One region of the Erwinia wuhanensis genome, then DNA from elsewhere that is predicted to be linked to it. Evidence: predicted binding sites of a transcription regulator. Region 1 holds the regulator's gene; each other region holds the start of a gene.
The links. Region 1 encodes CRP, which controls carbon source genes, mostly activating them, when cyclic AMP is high. Its sites were predicted from a motif close to ATGTGANNNNNNTCACAT; they were not measured.

Region 1 (3,210 bases):
AATGGACGATTATATTAACTTCATTACGCCACAATTTTCCCGCACCCATATTAACTTCCAGCGTGTCCCTACCGTGGATACGTCCAACCCTTTTGCCGCGCGCGGCATTCCTTCGCTTGACGAGAGCTTTGTGGTTATCCATTTCCAGGCGCTGGAACAGATTGACTTCCCCTATCTGCTGGCGATGCTGCAAGGCTCTTTTATCTCCCATATCAACACGCTGGTGGTGCCGGGCGGCAAAATGGGCCTGGCAATGGAGCTGATTATGGGGCCGCTGGTCAAGCGCCTGATGGAAGGCAAAGCTATCAAGTAACGCCCATCTCATGGCTATGGGTAAGGGTCACGCCCTTACCCAGCATCAGCGCGACCGGGCAATATTTCCCGACCGCAAGGCTGACCGCGCGCGCCAGCGCCTTATCCGTCAGCCCGCTGCCGCTGACAATAAAATGCAGGTTGATGCGGGTAAACAGACGCGGCGGTTTCTCGCGCCGGGTTGACGTCAGCTTCACCTCGCAGTTCTCTACCGTGAAACGCCCTTTTTGCAGAATGGCAACCACTTCCGCCGCGCTACAGCCGCCTGCCGCCATCAGCAGCATTTCCATCGGGCTGGGCGCTTTATCGCCCGCGTTGCCGTCCATCACGATCTGATGGCCCGATGAGGATCCTCCCAAAAAGGTCAGCCCTTCCACCCATTTGACGCTCGCTTGCATAACAAACTCCTCTAATTCATTTAGTTAAGCCGCGGTCGGCTTAAGGCAACTAAAACAGCAGCGCGGCAGATTTCCCGCTATGCTGAAGCGAGACAACAGAAGACACCCATGCAAAGCTGTGCTACAAACAAGGCTGTATTTCGTCAGTACTCTACAGACCAGACGAAACGGGACGACATAACGAGCCCGGCACTCAACAGAGAGCCGAATAACTTTCCTGCATGGGAAGCGCTTGACTATTTCAACGCCTGTCAGGGAACTCTGCCCCTGTATTTAGGCACGATAACAACAGAGGATAACAGCGAATGGTTCTCGGCAAACCGCAAACAGACCCGACACTTGAATGGTTCCTGTCACATTGCCATATTCATAAGTATCCATCCAAAAGCACGCTGATCCACCAGGGTGAGAAAGCAGAAACCCTTTACTACATCGTCAAAGGCGCGGTAGCGGTGCTCATCAAGGATGAAGAAGGTAAAGAGATGATCCTGTCTTACCTTAACCAGGGCGATTTTATCGGCGAGCTTGGCCTGTTTGAAGAAGGCCAGGAGCGCAGCGCATGGGTGCGGGCAAAAACGGCCTGTGAAGTGGCGGAAATCTCCTATAAGAAGTTTCGCCAGCTGATCCAGGTCAACCCGGATATCCTGATGCGTCTCTCTTCACAGATGGCGCGCCGCCTGCAGGTTACCTCCGAGAAAGTGGGCAATTTAGCTTTCCTCGATGTGACAGGTCGCATCGCGCAAACGCTATTGAATCTGGCCAAACAGCCGGACGCTATGACCCACCCGGATGGGATGCAGATCAAAATTACCCGCCAGGAGATTGGCCAGATCGTCGGCTGCTCGCGCGAAACCGTCGGCCGTATTCTGAAGATGCTGGAAGATCAGAATCTGATCTCCGCACACGGTAAAACCATCGTGGTCTACGGTACACGCTAAACCGCTCTGATTGCATGGCGCAATGCCTTCGTTGCGCCTTTTCAGCGGGTACAAAGCAATGTGGCGCCGACTCATCTACCATCCCGAAGTTAACTACGCCCTGCGGCAGACGCTGGTGCTTTGCCTGCCCGTCGCCGTCGGCTGGCTGCTGGGCAATTTGCAAAACGGCCTGCTGTTCTCGCTGGTGCCGGCCTGCTGCAATATCGCCGGTCTGGATACGCCCCATAAACGCTTCTTTAAACGTCTGCTGATCGGCGGCGGCCTTTTCGCCTTCAGCAGCTTTCTGGTGCAGTATCTTGGCGACTATGCCGTTCCCCTGCCCATTATCCTGTTTTCCATGGCCATGCTGCTGGGCGTGACCGGCGAAATCAGCCCGCTGCATGGCAGACTGCTGCCCGGCGCGCTGATTGCCGGCATCTTTACCCTGAGCCTGGCCGGTCGGATGCCCATCTGGCAGCCGCCGTCGCTTTATATCCTGGGCACGGTCTGGTACGGCCTCTTTAACTGGTTCTGGTTCTGGCTGTGGAAAGAGCAGCCGATGCGGGAAACGCTCAGCCTGCTTTATCGCGAGCTGGCCGGCTACTGCGAGGCCAAATACAGCCTGCTGACGCAGCTTGCCGACCCGGAAAAAACGCTGCCGCCGCTGCTGGCTCGCCAGCAAAAAGCGGTCGACCTTATCAATACCTGCTATCAGCAAATGCACATGCTGGCCGCCAGCAACGATAATCACCATAAGCGGTTGACCCGCGCTTTTCAGGTTGCGCTGGATTTGCAGGAGCATATCGCCGTCAGCCTGCATCAGCCGGAAGAGGTGCAAAAACTGGTGGAGCAGAGCCATGCCGAGGCGGTGATCCGCTGGAACGCGCAGACCATTGCGGCCAGGCTGCGCGAGCTGGCGGACGATATTCTCTATCACCGTCTGCCGACACGTTTCAGCATGGATAAACAGCTGCAGGCGCTGGAAAAAATTGCCCGCCAGCATCCCGCCAACCCGGTCGGCAACTTTTGCGCCTGGCATTTCAGCCGTATCGCCCGCGTGCTGCGTACCCAGCGTCCGCTTTACCAGCGCGATCTGATGGCGGATCGTCAGAAACGACTGCCGCTGCTATCTGCCATCAGAAGCTATCTGTCGCTGAAATCCGCCGCGCTGCGCACCGCCGCCAGGTTTGCGGTTATGCTCGCTTTCGCCAGCACCCTGGCGCTCTCCTTTAATCTGCCCAAGCCTTACTGGCTGCTGATGACGGTGATGTTTGTCAGCCAGAACGGCTACAGCGCGACCAGGGTACGCATTCAGCACCGTGCGCTGGGCACGCTGGGCGGGCTGGTGGTGGCCGCGCTGACGCTACGCTTTCAGGTGCCGGAATCGGCTGTGCTGCTGGTGATGCTGACGCTGACGCTGGCGGGCTATCTGGTGATCCGCAAATATTACGGCCTGGCGACGATCGGCTTTACCGTGACGGCGGTATATTCGCTTCAGCTGCTGTCGCTGAACGGCGCCGACTTTCTGCTGCCGCGCCTGCTGGATACGCTGATGGGCTGCCTGATCGCCTTTGCCGGGATGA
Region 2 (3,210 bases), on a different contig from region 1:
AGCGCGGAAGGGCGTAAGGCGCGCGTGGTGTCCATGCCGTCTACCGATGCTTTCGACAGGCAGGATGCGGCCTACCGTGAAGCCGTACTGCCGAAAGCGGTTGGCGCGCGCGTGGCGATTGAAGCCGGTATCGCCGATTACTGGTTCAAATACACCGGCCTGCATGGCGCGGTGGTTGGCATGACCACCTTTGGCGAGTCGGCACCGGCCGAGAAGCTGTTTGAAATCTTCGGCTTCACCGTAGACAACGTGGTCGCTAAAGCGAAAGAGCTGCTGTAATAAACCGGGTTCGCCTGTGCAAGCAGGTGAACCTTCCTGGCAATCGCTAAAGCCGTAATAAATCCGGTTCGCCTGTGCAAACAGGCGAACCTTTTTACCTACTGCGCGGTGTCCCGCAAATGGAAATCCTGGCTGGGCGGTATCACCGGCTCCGCAAAGCTTTTCACCACGTTGCTTTCCGGCTCTCTTTCCGTCTTATAAGGCTTGGACTGGCCATAAAATTTACCCTGCTGGTTGATCGAAAGCGATTCGCACTCGATGGTGCCATCCATAAATCCGTTGGCGTTAATGGCCACCTCCCGACTACAGCATAATCCTTTCAGCTCGCCGCTGATTTCGGTGCGCTGCGCCCAGATTTCCCCTTCGACCCGCCCATCTTTCTGCACAAAAACGGTTTTTTCTGAATTCACCTTACCGTTAACGCTGCCGGTGATATGAATATCGCCTGCGGCGCTGATTTCACCTACGATGGTGCAGGTATCCGGGATGGTGGTGGTGCCTGTGGCAGGCGCGCTGGCGACGCTGACGACGGTTGCGGCAGAGACGCTTTCTTCAAATTCGCTGTCCATTAGCGAAGCGGAAGAGGGCGGCACGGGCGAAGTGTAATTCAGCGGAGCGCTGGGTTGACGGGGATTCTCTTTACGTTTGAACATCGCTATTTCCTTATTTAACGTGAATTTCCTGAAGGCAAACCAGGTAAAAATGGCGGAGGCTGCGGCCATTAACAGTCCCCGATGCTGGCGGATCAGCAACAGCGTTGTCGCCCAGCTAAGGGAATAGACGAGCAGCGCTGAAGCCCAGATAATCCAGAGATACCAAAGCAAGTTGTAATTCATATTCCGGCACGGTTAGTGACCAGAGAGTGGACGCCAGATCTTTCCCGATCTCGCTACAGCCAGCCGCGCTTTTACCGGCGCTCTGCTGTGGGCGTCTCCTTCCTGGAAACGGTTGTCAGAGAGAAAATTCTGATATTTACCTGCAAAAGTAAGAAAATTCCGTTGATCGTGTCGCTAACTGGTTACTTGAAAGTAAATATCAGTAAAAGTTACTTTACTACTTTGTTGAGCGTTGTTGGCCTGTTTTTTATACAGAACCTTATCTAAATGTGATGCAGGTCAGATTTTTAAACTGTGGATTGATCTGGCGCATTCCAATTATTCCGCATTGTCTTTATTGTAGCTGAACCGTTTCAACAAGCATTGGCACTGACCTCTTTCCGTTGGAAAAACGGCCCGGTAACGCAAAAATTCCCTGTACAAACGGGAACGCCTGGCTCAGGCTAACGCTCCGGTTTTGCACAGAATTTGGATGCAGGAGTGATATGACGGTTCGTATTGCCATCAACGGTTTTGGACGCATTGGACGCAACGTGCTGCGCGCGCTTTATGAAACCGGACGCCGCGCGGAGATTACCGTCGTGGCGGTTAATGAGCTGGCGGAAGCCGCCGGCATGGCGCATCTGCTGAAATATGACACCAGTCATGGCCGTTTTGCATGGGACGTTCGTCAGGAGCGGGATCTGCTGTGGATAGGCGAAGATCCTGTGCGCATTCTGCATCGGGCCGCTATCGCCGATCTCCCCTGGAAGGAGCTGAACGTGGATGTGGTGCTGGACTGCACCGGCGTCTGGGGCAGCCGCGAAGACGGCGAAGCGCACCTTGCCGCCGGGGCGAAAAAAGTCCTGTTTTCCCATCCGGGCGGCAACGATCTTGACGCTACCGTGGTTTACGGCGTCAATGAAAAAGCGCTAAAGGCCAGCGACCTGATCGTCTCTAACGCCTCCTGCACCACTAACTGTATTATTCCTGTGATTAAGTTACTGGATGATGCTTTCGGCATTGAGTCGGGAACGGTCACCACCATCCATTCCGCCATGCACGATCAGCAGGTTATTGACGCTTACCATACTGATTTGCGCCGTACTCGCGCAGCCAGCCAGTCGATAATTCCGGTCGATACTCGCCTTGCTGCGGGTATCGCGCGTATTTTTCCGAAATTCAATGACCGTTTCGAAGCGATCGCCGTGCGTGTACCGACAATCAACGTGACCGCCATTGATTTAAGCGTCAGCGTCCGCACGCCGGTAAAGGCCTGCGAGGTGAACGCGCTGCTGCGAAACGCATCAGAAAAAGCATTTAGTGGTATAGTTGACTATACGGAACTACCGTTAGTCTCCATTGATTTTAACCACGATCCGCACAGTGCCATTGTGGACGGCACGCAAACGCGGGTCAGCGGACAGCACCTGATCAAAACGCTGGTCTGGTGCGACAACGAATGGGGCTTTGCTAACCGAATGCTCGACACGACGTTAGCCATGGCCGCCAGCGGTTTCAGCCAGGGCGCGGACTGCGCCTTTAAAATTTAGAGAATCAACGAGAGGACTCACCATGTCAGTAATTAAAATGACCGATTTGGATCTTGCCGGGAAACGCGTACTGATTCGTTCTGATTTAAACGTGCCGGTTAAAGAGGGCAAAGTCACCTCTGACGCACGTATCCGTGCTTCACTGCCAACCATTGAAGCCGCGCTGAAACAGGGTGCGAAAGTGATGGTCACTTCTCACCTGGGCCGCCCGACCGAAGGCGAGTACAACGAAGAGTTCTCCCTGCTGCCAGTGGTTAACTACCTGAAAGAAAAACTTTCTTCTCCGGTTCGTCTGGAAAAAGACTACCTGGAAGGCGTTGATATCGCCGAGGGCGAGCTGGTAGTGCTGGAAAACGTTCGTTTTAACAAAGGCGAAAAGAAAGATGACGAGGCGCTGGCGAAAAAATATGCCGCGCTGTGCGACGTTTACGTGATGGACGCCTTCGGCACCGCGCACCGCGCCCAGGCTTCCACGCATGGCGTGGGGAAATTTGCGCCGGTAGCCTGCGCTGGCCCGCTGCTGGCCGATGAGCTGGAAGCGCTGGGCAAAGCGCTGAAAGAGC
Region 3 (3,210 bases), on a different contig from region 1:
CAATGGCCAGCTATACGGGCGGTTACAACAGTGGCCGGGCACAGGGAAAACTAAAGCGGTTTTAACTCTCATTCTTTCAGGAAAACTGACTATGACGGTGAATATAAGCGGCAAGAATACCCAACGGCACGTGGCCATTTTTAACTGCGCTGAACAAGGACACGTCAACCCGACCCTGGGGCTGGTCAAGGCACTGGTCGCGCGGGGCTACAGGGTCAGCTATACCACCTCGCCAGAGTTTTCCTCTCTTGTCGCTTCCTGCGGCGCCACGCCGGTTCTGTTTGAACCCACTTTTACCAAAGAGAAGCCACGACCAGAGGAGATGGGCTACGTTGTCCGCGAGCTGGCACGGGAAGCACAGGCGACCTGTCGCCCTTTGCTGGCGGCCTTTGAGAACGACCGGCCCGACATTATCGCCTACGGCCCGCTTAGCTGGCTGGGCAAGATATTCGCCCATCTTTGGCAAGTTCCGGCCATCAGCCTTAATCCTACCCACGTCAGCTATCAGGGGCAGTCCGAGGAGTGGCTGGGCCTGTCGGGCGAAGAGTGGCCCTGCATACCGATTCTGGAAAAAATGCTGCACGACAATAATTTGAACGTGGATCTTCGTGCCATCCTGGCTGCCCGCGATACTGCCATTGCCTTTATTCCGCGCTCTTTTCAGGAAAAACCAGACACTATTCCCCCTGGCGTAACCTTTGTCGGGCCCGAAATCAGGCCACTGGCCGCGCAGCCTGGCTGGCGACTAAAAACAGCAGGACGGCCGGTTGTCGTCATCTCGCTGGGTTCGGTTTATACGCATCAGACCGCCTTTTTCCGCACCTGCATTCAGGCTTTCACCAATAGCGAGTGGCATGTCGTAATGGCTATTGGCCGCTATGTCGATTCTGCCCAGCTGGGAGAGCTGCCCGCCAATATTGAAATTCACCGTCAGATACCCCAGCTTGATGTGCTACAGGCGGCAAGCCTGTTTATCACCCATGCCGGAATGAACAGCCTGATGGAGGCCGTTTATTTCGGGGTGCCGATGATAGCCGTACCGCAGCAGGCCGAACAACGCCTCAATGCCCGGCGGATTCAGGCGCTGGGCATAGGAAAATATTTGCCTCGGGAAACCCTTTCTGCAGCCAGTCTGCTTATGGCATCGCAGGAGATAAGCGCCGATCCGGCCTGTCAGAGAAACCTGGCCGTCTTACAGCAAGAAATCTCTCAGGCAGGCGGTGCCAGCGCTGCCGTAGACGTGTTCGATCGGATCATGGCAGCAGGTCAACACGCCGCCTGACTGGCTTTTAAACCGCTGGTGATGGCCCGCAACGGTGTGAGGGCCTGAACTGATGGGCAGACGTCAGGCTTTTAAAGATAGATCAAAGCCCCTCACAGGGCTATTTTATCGCAAATGCATTCAGGGGCTGAAAATGACCAGAAGGGAAAAGCCAAAAGCGTGCGGCTGATATCAACGAGGTGGTAAACGCAGCGTAACCAAGACTGTCCTCGGCCCCCCCGTTAGCGCCTCTCTTTATGCTTATCTGTTTCCTCCTTTGCTGAACATCTACGCCTGACCGCATGCTGCTGCCTGCCCGCAAATAACTCCCCAGGTCTGTTGGCCAGCGACGTCGTAGCAGGATATAGCCTTTTCTAAACCTTCAAACTATGTAAAAAGTGTGATGACGATCACTTTCGGATTGAATTTTATGCGGCCGGCTCTAGAATGACGCGTTTTGAGTTTTGCGGAGCAGAAGCCTATGACTGATATGAACACCGTTACCGTTTCACGCAAAGTTGCCTGGTCACGCGTTCTGGCTTTGGCTGTTGCTGCGTTTATCTTTAATACCACGGAATATATGCCTGTCGGCCTGCTGTCCGATATCGGCCATAGCTTCGGCATGGAATCGGCGCAGGCGGGCATTATGCTGACCATCTATGCGTGGATTGTGGCGCTAATGTCGCTGCCACTGATGCTGATGACCAGCAATACCGATCGGCGCGTGCTGCTGATTGCGATCTTTGGCCTGTTTACCTTTAGCCATGTGCTGGCCTTTTTCGCCTGGAGCTTCGACGTGCTGCTGCTGAGCCGCGCGGGCGTAGCGCTGGCCCATGCGCTGTTCTGGTCTATTACCGCATCGCTGGCGGTCAGGCTGGCCCCGCCGGGTAAAAGAGCGCAGGCGCTGAGCCTGATTGCGACCGCTACCGCGCTGGCTTCCGTGCTGGGCCTGCCGTTGGGCAGAATTATCGGTCAGGCATTCGGCTGGCGCAGCACCTTCCTGGCCATTGGCGTCGGAGCTTTAGTGCTGCTGGGTCTGATTTTAAAAATTATGCCGCGCGTGCCGTCGGAGCATACCGGCTCGCTGAAAAGCCTGCCGGATCTGCTGCGCCGCCCTGCGCTGGTAGGCCTTTACGTGCTGGCCGTCGCCGTGGTGACCGCGCACTTTACCGCGTTTACCTACATTGAACCTTTTGTCGAGAAAGTAGCCGGATTTGACCAAAGCTTCGCCACGCTTCTGCTGCTGATTTTCGGCATTGCGGGCATTACCGGCAGCATTATTTTTGGCAAGAGCGGCGAAAAACGCCTGTCGCCGCTGCTTACCGGCTCTATCGCACTGCTGTCGATCTGCCTGCTGCTGCTGGCGTCGGTAGCGGCCAGCAAGGCCGGTCTGATTGTGCTGGGGCTGTTCTGGGGCATGGCCTTTATGATGATCGGCATGGGGATGCAGATGAAAGTGCTGACGCTGGCACCGGACGCCACCGATGTTGCTATGGCGATGTTCTCCGGTATTTTCAATATTGGCATCGGCGCGGGCGCGCTGCTGGGCAATAAGGTTAGCCTGGATCTTTCCATGTCCTCGGTGGGCTATATCGGCGCTATACCTGCCGTCGCGGCGCTGGTGCTGGCGGTGGCGCTCTTCCGCAAGACAAAAGAGCAGCCGTCCACCCATGAAGGCAGCGTGATTACCGAAGTGAAATAAACTCAGGGCGCAGTCATCTGCGCCCTTTTTTACGGCTTTACGGCCGCTGTGCCCTCTCTGCCAGCAACCGCCCTGCCCGTTCGCGCTTAGCCGTTGGGCAGTGCCTTCTTTTTCCCTCGGAACAGAATAAGGTTCCTCAGCGTATCTCTGACGGCCGGTTCAATGTATTTAGTGATCAGCCAGGCAACCAGGTAAAGCGCGGCGACTACCGCTATCGGCATAAAGACCATCACGTAATCGCTGCTGA
Region 4 (3,210 bases), on a different contig from region 1:
AGGCCTTTGCCCTGATGGCCGGGCGCGATAATAATCTGAAACTCCGCGCGACGGTGAATATGGTTGATTTCGACCAGCTCCACCAGGCCCACTTTATCTTCCGCATACTCCACCACGAAACGCCGTTCGCTCTGATCGTGAATGTGCTTGTCATAGAGATCGGACAGCTCGACAAACGCCTCATAAGGTTCTTCAAACCAGTAGCGCATCACGCTGGCGTTATTATCCAGCTGGTGGACAAAATGCAGATCTTCGCGTTCCAGCGGACGTAATTTTACCGATTGCTCGGCCGATAAAGCAGGCATACATCATCCTTTGTTACTGAGGCACCAGGGCAAGCAGTATAGGGCGTGCAGCGGGCGGGAAAAAGCGGGAAAACAGCACCGCCAGCGCGCAAAGGGCTGGCGGTTGAGGAAGCGTTGCGGATCAGAAGTTGTAGCCGGCCACCAGATAGTAGCCCCAGCCGGTGGATTTCACTTCAAAATTACCCGTGCCGAAGTTCAGCTCCTGGCCATCTGCCCACTGGCCGCCGTTGTGGAAATAACGCGCCACCACGGAGTAGTGCCAGTGATCGTAAACCAGCGACAGCACGTGGCTGGAAGCGATGGAGTTGCTGGTGCGTGAAGCATCGCTCTTGTCGCGCAGATCGGAACCCCAGTCAAAGTTGGTAAAGCCGATATAGCTCAGGTTGCCGCCCCACAGCGAAGTCAGCGGCACAAAGTATTTCACCTTAAAGCGATAGCCGTCCCAGCTGTTTTCGTTAGCGGCACCGTAGTTCTCCCACTGGTATTTAGCGTACACGTTCAGCGACAGGTTGACCGGCGTGTGGGTATCGATATCGGTGCCCAGGCCCATGTACCAGGTGTTCTGACGGTTGTCGCTGTTACGGCCCATATCGTAGATATAGTTGTTGGCGAAATACCACTCTTTCACCGGCCCGATGCTCAGATCGGTATTGGTCAGTTTGTCGATGGAGAAGCGCGGTTCGATCTCCATAAACATCGGCGAGCCGTGGTCGAAAATGCCGTTGGCGTTGGAGTTACCGGCACCGAAGAAGTTGGTCAGATCCAGGTAGCCGTAAAAATCAAACCAGTCTTTTTTGGCGAAGGCTTCATATTCCAGATAAACGTCGTTGTTAAACTGCGGCCCGAACCGGGTGTGATAGCTGCCTACCACGTTAACGCTCTGGTGCCACCAGTCGGAAACGTACTGCGGCTGCTCGGGGGCAGCAAAAGAAGCGGTGCTGTATGAAAGCGCCATCACTGCGCCAGCCATCAGAGATTTATATTTCATTATATTACCACATGCTTATCGACCATTTTCTGCAGCCCGCGCGATGGTCTTATCTGTCGTTATCCGGAACGGAACAGGAAGGCGGTTTCAGTGCCGAAAGCGCCCGTATAAATGCCGGAAAAGTGTGCCGTCATCCGCGCTTAAGGAAATAGATATCGCTCACAGTTGTCAAACTCTGTTTCATTTCACTTTAATTAAAGTGTGATGTAGATCACGCAAAGGACGGAACTTAAGCGGGCTGTTGCTTGTCTGCGCCGAAAAAGCCTGTTTGTCTCCAGGTAAACGTTTGCCTGTTGAAGTAAGGGGGAATGCTGAGAAAAAGAAAGCGGTGCGGGGTAAATGTTATGAGGTTGTGTTATAAGATGATCTTATATAAAGGGCAGGTTTTTGCGCATTTTTTAGCCATGTAAAGAGAGCGAAGTTGTCAGGCGGCAGGTAACGGCCGCCCCTGTTTCACGCCATCCTGGCTGGCAGTACGGCGGCGGATAATTACCGCCGCTTTGGTTTGGCAGTCCGGCAGCGGCAGATAATTACCGCCGCTTTGGCCTTTCAATCCAACAGCAGCAGATGATTGCTACTACTGTGGCCTTTTACTCCAGCGGGGCAGATAGCTGCTGGAGCCTTTCACTCCAGCAGGGGCAGAACAGCCTCCAGCCGCCCGGCATCCTCACGGTCAATTGACGCCAGTGGCTGCGGCAGATTAACCGCTTCCGTCAGGCCCAGCCTGGCGGCCAGCGCGGCGACAACCCGCAAACTGCCATATTTTGCAAACAGCGCCCAGAGCGGGGCCAGCCGATCGGAAAGGTTTTGCGCCTCCAGCTGCTGACCCGCGGCGCTCAGCCGGATAATCCGCTGGCAAACCTGCGGAAACAGGCCGCCCAGCACGGAAAACCACAGCTCGCCGCCCGCATTCAGGCCTCGCGCGGCCAGCGCGTCGCCGCTGACGCCAATGGCTATTTTGTCCGGCAATAGCTGGCGCAGACGGTCTATCCGCGCTTTTGCCTGGGCGGCATCGTCCGGCACGCCGGGAATTTTAATAGCGGCGAGCCTGGAAAGCCCGGCGAGTCGACCATACAGCTCATCGCTGAAGGTAAATTGCGTGGTGCCGGGATTGTCATACAGGCACAGCGGCACGGAAATAGCGTCGTTAACGCTTGGATACAGCTGAAACACCTCTTCTTCCCGCAGCTTCTGGTAGGAAACTGGTGCCAGCAGCAGCGCTTTCGCACCGGCCTGCTGCGCATCTTCGGCCAGTTCCAGCACCTGACGCGTCCGCAGCGCGCCAATGCCCACCATCACCGGCACCTTTCCCGCTTCCTCGACGGCCAGCGAAACCACACGCTTTCTCTCCTCACGCGTCAGATAAGCGTAGTTGCCCGTCGAACCCAACACGCCAAGCGACGTCACTCCGGCTGCCGCCAGTCGCTGGATCAAACCGCGAAAAGCGCGCTCATCAATTTCTGTTTCATTCATTGGCGTTAAAGGGAACGCGCTGAGACCGGTAAACATAGAGGTTTCCTTAATAGCGTGACGGATAAACACGCAGCGTAGCACCAGAAGGATTTCGGTATAAGAGGGCAAACCGCAACGGGCATTTTCCCGCGGGTTCCGCCAGCTCGAAAGCAACATTTTTCCGCCGTTTAGCGCGCCCTTAATGTTGCCTTAATATTCCTGCGGGAAACTCTTCTCACCAACCTGAGGAGAACACTATGAAACAGCCGCACAGCCGTCCGCTAAGTGAATATACCGCCGTGATTTTCAGCGGCCTTGTGATCCTGGCTTTTCTGCGGGTTTGGTTCGCCGCCTGAGCCGCCGTCAGGAAAATTTTACCGAGGCGCGACAGCCGCCGGTTTGCGGCCGATTTTCGAGGAAAAACTGCGCCTTATGCAGCTGGGCAATGCGGCTGACGATGCTCAG

Region 2: a site for CRP is predicted at 1,383-1,400, ahead of epd (erythrose-4-phosphate dehydrogenase). Genes of this name have one in related genera too.
Region 3: a site for CRP is predicted at 1,660-1,677, ahead of QZH36_RS14105 (sugar transporter). Genes of this name have one in related genera too.
Region 4: a site for CRP is predicted at 1,493-1,510, ahead of QZH36_RS18660 (nucleoside-specific channel-forming protein Tsx). Genes of this name have one in related genera too.

What each region holds. Positions count from the first base shown of each region.
Region 1 is NZ_JAUJUH010000009.1:50,417-53,626, forward strand. It holds gene QZH36_RS19150 (phosphoribulokinase) at 1-313, shown strand, start outside; gene QZH36_RS19155 (OsmC family protein) at 306-710, opposite strand; gene crp (cAMP-activated global transcriptional regulator CRP) at 1,016-1,648, shown strand; gene QZH36_RS19165 (YccS/YhfK family putative transporter) at 1,707-3,210, shown strand, end outside.
Region 2 is NZ_JAUJUH010000003.1:394,562-397,771, forward strand. It holds gene tkt (transketolase) at 1-279, shown strand, start outside; gene QZH36_RS09565 (bactofilin family protein) at 378-1,115, opposite strand; gene epd (erythrose-4-phosphate dehydrogenase) at 1,601-2,647, shown strand; gene pgk (phosphoglycerate kinase) at 2,670-3,210, shown strand, end outside.
Region 3 is NZ_JAUJUH010000005.1:271,479-274,688, forward strand. It holds gene QZH36_RS14100 (macrolide family glycosyltransferase) at 92-1,282, shown strand; gene QZH36_RS14105 (sugar transporter) at 1,752-2,963, shown strand; gene QZH36_RS14110 (acyltransferase family protein) at 3,050-3,210, opposite strand, start outside.
Region 4 is NZ_JAUJUH010000008.1:227,183-230,392, reverse strand. It holds gene speG (spermidine N1-acetyltransferase) at 1-305, opposite strand, end outside; gene QZH36_RS18660 (nucleoside-specific channel-forming protein Tsx) at 427-1,293, opposite strand; gene QZH36_RS18655 (dihydrodipicolinate synthase family protein) at 1,918-2,802, opposite strand; gene pmrB (two-component system sensor histidine kinase PmrB) at 3,109-3,210, opposite strand, start outside.